Regions from separate parts of the Neorhizobium sp. T6_25 genome, predicted to be linked through region 1. Evidence: riboswitches for the same ligand, from Rfam matches in the RefSeq annotation. Region 1 holds a riboswitch; the other holds the start of a gene.
The links. A riboswitch is a leader RNA that binds a small molecule or an ion and turns the genes downstream of it on or off. The one in region 1 is predicted to bind cobalamin.

Region 1 (2,194 bases):
TCGAAATCGTCGTGATCGTGGTCGAGTTCGTCGTCATGGTGCGTCTTGCGGTTCTCGATATCGTCCTCGACGGCAAGGCCGAGGCCGATCAGCACGGCCGGATCGATGGCGCCGTTGGCGGCCGAGACGATCTTCACGGCACGCGGCAGATGCGCGGACACGCGATCCCTGGCGGTCGCGAGGCCGGCGGCATCCAGGAGGTCGCTCTTGGTGAGCACGATCATGTCGGCGCAAGCCACCTGGTCCTCGAACACTTCCTCGACCGGATCGTCATGGTCGATCGAACCGTCCGCGTCGCGCTGCGCTTCCAGCGCCTCGTGATCGTCGGCGACGCGGCCTTCGGCGAGTGCCAGTCCGTCGACCACGGCAATCACCGCGTCGACGGTCACTCGGGCTTTAACGTCAGGCCACTGGAAGGCCTGGACGAGGGGCTTCGGCAGCGCGAGGCCGGAGGTCTCGATGAGAATGTGATCGACGCGAGGTTCGATCGCCAGGATCCGGTCGATCGCCGGCACGAAATCGTCCGCCACGGTGCAGCAGATGCAGCCGTTGGCAAGCTCGATGATGTTGTCTTCCGGGCAGCTTTCGATGCCGCAGCCCTTCAGGACGTCTCCGTCGATGCCCACATCGCCGAATTCGTTGACGATGATCGCCAGCCGCTTGCCCTTCAAGTTTTCGATCAGGTTGCGGATCAGCGTGGTCTTGCCGGCGCCTAAGAACCCGGTAACGACGGTGCAGGGAACGCGGTCGAACGAAACGCTCATGATGGCATGTCCTCGTGGTGATGAAAGGGTGGAATACGGGCCGTCATGCCCTTGCCGCGCAGGCAGGTCGGGCGGCCGCGAAGGGGAAGGAAGCCGCGTTCGTCCTCGGCCAGCATCATCGCGCCGGTGACGATATCCTCGACATTGTCGAGCGACAGGTGGCCGAAGACATAGGACCAGCCGCTCTTGTGATTAAACGCGGCACTCGGGCTTTTTTCGCAATTGGCAAGGCAGGTGACCGGCTTTACCGCGAGCGGCTTGCCGCTTGCTGCCTCGCGCAGCGCCGCGATCAGTGCGATGCCCGGCCGGATTTCGCCGTCGGACGCATCACGGCAATTGGTGCAGACGAAAATCGTCACATCTGCCGGGCCGGCGGTTGCCGGATCATCTGGTCGGTGGTCACTCATCGGTCAGCCGCGTTCCCGCCGGGGTCGAAAAAATCGGGGCGCGGAGCAGAAGGTCGAAATCCCTCTGCGGTGATCGAGAAACTTCCTCCGGAGCACCCCGCCCGGTGAAGCAAAATTAATCGGACGGCAGGTCTCCTGGCTCGCGGGTCATCGCCATTTGCCCGCCTTCCCAGGATACCGTTGGCCGGATTTCCCAGTGGCTTGACGGCCAAATGGCCGTTTTAGGCAATGGCTCGCCGCCTACAGTTGCGGGGGCAGCCGCGGCATTGATCCTGAAAAGGGATCGCACCGCATTCTCTCTTAGCCCTCCCCGTTGCCGGAAAGGGACCATCTCTCTTCAACTAAGCCCGGTCGCAGGCCCATGTCAATGCGTCGCAAAGGCGATTGCCGTCACGCCGAATTCGTCTATAGTGACCGAGCCTATGGTGCCCGAAAGGGTTTTAGAGGGAATGCGGTGCGACGGATTTCTGCCGTCCAACCCGCGGCTGCCCCCGCAACTGTAAGCGGAAAGTCTTCGACCAAAACGGCCGTCCGGCCGTCAAGCCACTGGGAAATCCGGCCAACGGTATCCTGGGAAGGCGGGAGAAGGCGTCCGATCCGCGAGCCAGGAGACCTGCCAGAGGCGGCAAAGAACGTGAACGGCCCTCGGGTGGAGGGCGAAAGGACGAGACCATGGTTACGAATTCTGCTGCAGCTGCAGTCAGCCTCTCCGCTTCGAAAATCATTCCCCTCAGCATGACGGCCTTGCTCGGCCTGTTCATCGTCGGCTTTGTCGGCTTCTCGCATCTGGAAGTCGTCCATAACGCCGCGCATGACACGCGCCACTCGCTCGCCTTCCCCTGCCACTGAGGAGTTCTCCCCAATGTCGTTGTTTCGCAACATCGTCTTCACGGCGGTGATCGCCGGGCTTTTGTCCGGACTGCTGCTGACCGTGATGCAGAGCTTCTCCACCGTGCCGCTGATCCTGCAGGCGGAAGTGTTCGAGAATGCCGCGCCCGAGGCGGGCCACAGCCATGATGCTGC
Region 2 (2,194 bases), on a different contig from region 1:
CCGGAGGGTGATGACGGGCCTGAACTGGTCGATACCGGCTTTGCCCGCCAATGCAACAACGACCACGGCATTTCGCCGGACGGTTCGCTGATCGCCATCTCCGACAAGGTGGAGTTCGGCAAGTCGGCGATCTATGTGCTTTCCGCCGCCGGTGGCGGCGTGCCGAGGCTGGTGACCCGGAACCTGCCGTCCTACTGGCATGGCTGGTCGCCTGACGGAAAAAGCTTCGCCTATTGCGGCATCCGCGGCGACGAGTTCGACATCTATACGATCGGCATCGAAGGTGGCGCAGAGACGCGGCTGACATTCGGCGAGGGCCGCAATGACGGGCCGGACTATTCGCCGGATGGGAAATGGATCTATTTCAATTCCAGTCGCAGCGGGCTGACGCAGATCTGGCGCGTTCCGGCCGCCGGCGGCATGGCCGAGCGGATCACCGACGGCGGTTACGGCGACTGGTTTCCGCATCCGTCACCGAAGGGTGACAAGCTCGTCTTTGTCTCCTACGATGCCGATGTCTTCGATCACCCGCGCGATCTCGACGTCCGCATCAGGCTGATGGACATGGACGGCGGCAATGTCGAAACGCTTTTCGAGCTCTTCGGCGGGCAGGGCACGATGAACTCGCCGAATTGGTCGCCTGATGGCGATGAGTTTGCCTATGTGCGCTATTTTCCCGTCGCATGAGCGCCTTGCGCCGAGGATGGCGTGAGGGCATAACCGATCCCGTCAGGTGCCGGCGACAAGCCGGAGAATCGGGAATCCGGGGTGGAACCGGAACGTGCCCAACGCTGTGAGGTGGATGCTCGGCCGCAGGATAAGCCACTGGGAAACCGGGAAGGCGGCGGTTGAGGCGGATGAAGCCAAGTCAGAAGACCGGCCTGACACGATAGACCGACCCCGCGCGGACGGCGGAAAGGTTTCGGACCTCTCCTTGCTTCTGAAAGGCAAGGGAGCAACGGCATTGTTGGGGACAAACGATGCAACCTGATCCTTTCGCGCATGCCTTGCTGCCTGCCGGTGAATTTTCGAAGGCCGAGCGTGCGGCCGTCTACAGGGCGATCGAGACGCGCCGCGACGTGCGCGACCAGTTCTTGCCCGATCCGCTGCCGGACGACCTGGTAAAGCGGCTGCTGGGCGCCGCGCATTCGGCACCCTCGGTCGGCTTCATGCAGCCCTGGAACTTCATCCTCATCCGCGATCCGGCGCTGCGGGAGGCGGCTCGTGCCGCCTTTTCGCGCGCCAATGACGAAGCCGTGGAGATGTTTCCGGAGGAGAGCCGCGACCTTTATCGCAGCCTCAAGCTCGAAGGCATCGTCAAGGCGCCGCTCTCGATCTGCGTCACCTGCGATCCGGATCGTGCCGGCCCGGTGGTGCTCGGCCGCACCCACAATCCGCGCATGGACGTCTATTCGACGGTCTGCGCCGTGCAGAACCTGTGGCTTGCGGCAAGGGCCGAGGGCGTCGGTGTCGGTTGGGTCAGCATTTTTCGCGAGGAGGACGTGCGTGCGCTGCTGGGCGTTCCCGACCGCGTCGAGATCGTCGCGTGGCTATGCCTCGGTTATGTCGATCAACTCTATGCCGAGCCGGAATTGGCGCTCAAGGGCTGGCGCCAGCGGTTGGCGCTGGAGGAGCTGATCTTTCAGGATCGCTGGGATAACCGTTGATCACTGCTGCGGCTGCGGTCCTGCCGATTTCGGATTGCTGAGGTCGATATCCGCTTCGGGCAGGAAAGCCGGCCCGACGGTGCGCACCTTCTTGTTTGGATCGTATGGCCGCTCCTGCGGCGGTGGAGCGGGCGGCTGGACCGCGGCCTGCGGCTTTTGCGGGCGGGTCTGCAGCTTGGTGATCCCGGAATAGGGCTGCTCTTCTCTCGGAAGTTCGATGCCCGGCACCTTTCGGCGGTCATCGACAACAGGCGGCAGCGGCTCGAAGGAGGGGATGCAGCGCTGTTCGCGAATGGCGGCGAGAATGGCATTCCGCTCTTCCGAGGGCAGGATCATCTGCCGCGAACTGTTCCGTTCCGCCGCCAGCGCGTCGCGGCTCTGTTCCATTCTTTCCAGCGCATCCCGCATCTGGCCGCAGACCTCGGCATTCGGGCCACCCAGAACCACCACGCTGCCATTGCCGCAGCCGGCGCGGCGCATGTCGACCCGCAATTCCCGGATATCGGCATTGTATTCGCCAAGCTGCT

Region 2: it holds a riboswitch for cobalamin, as region 1 does, so the genes downstream of both, bluB (5,6-dimethylbenzimidazole synthase) here and C5L10_RS16240 (DUF1636 domain-containing protein) in region 1, are expected to answer to the same signal.

What each region holds. Positions count from the first base shown of each region.
Region 1 covers NZ_PVBL01000010.1:169,951-172,144, forward strand. Annotated here, with positions in the region: gene cobW (cobalamin biosynthesis protein CobW) at 1-764, opposite strand, end outside; gene C5L10_RS16240 (DUF1636 domain-containing protein) at 761-1,171, opposite strand; cobalamin riboswitch at 1,279-1,518, opposite strand; cobalamin riboswitch at 1,578-1,807, shown strand; gene C5L10_RS16245 (CbtB-domain containing protein) at 1,844-2,020, shown strand; gene C5L10_RS16250 (CbtA family protein) at 2,034-2,194, shown strand, end outside.
Region 2 covers NZ_PVBL01000022.1:114,916-117,109, reverse strand. Annotated here, with positions in the region: gene C5L10_RS24505 (TolB family protein) at 1-687, shown strand, start outside; cobalamin riboswitch at 715-900, shown strand; gene bluB (5,6-dimethylbenzimidazole synthase) at 981-1,667, shown strand; gene C5L10_RS24495 (hypothetical protein) at 1,668-2,194, opposite strand, start outside.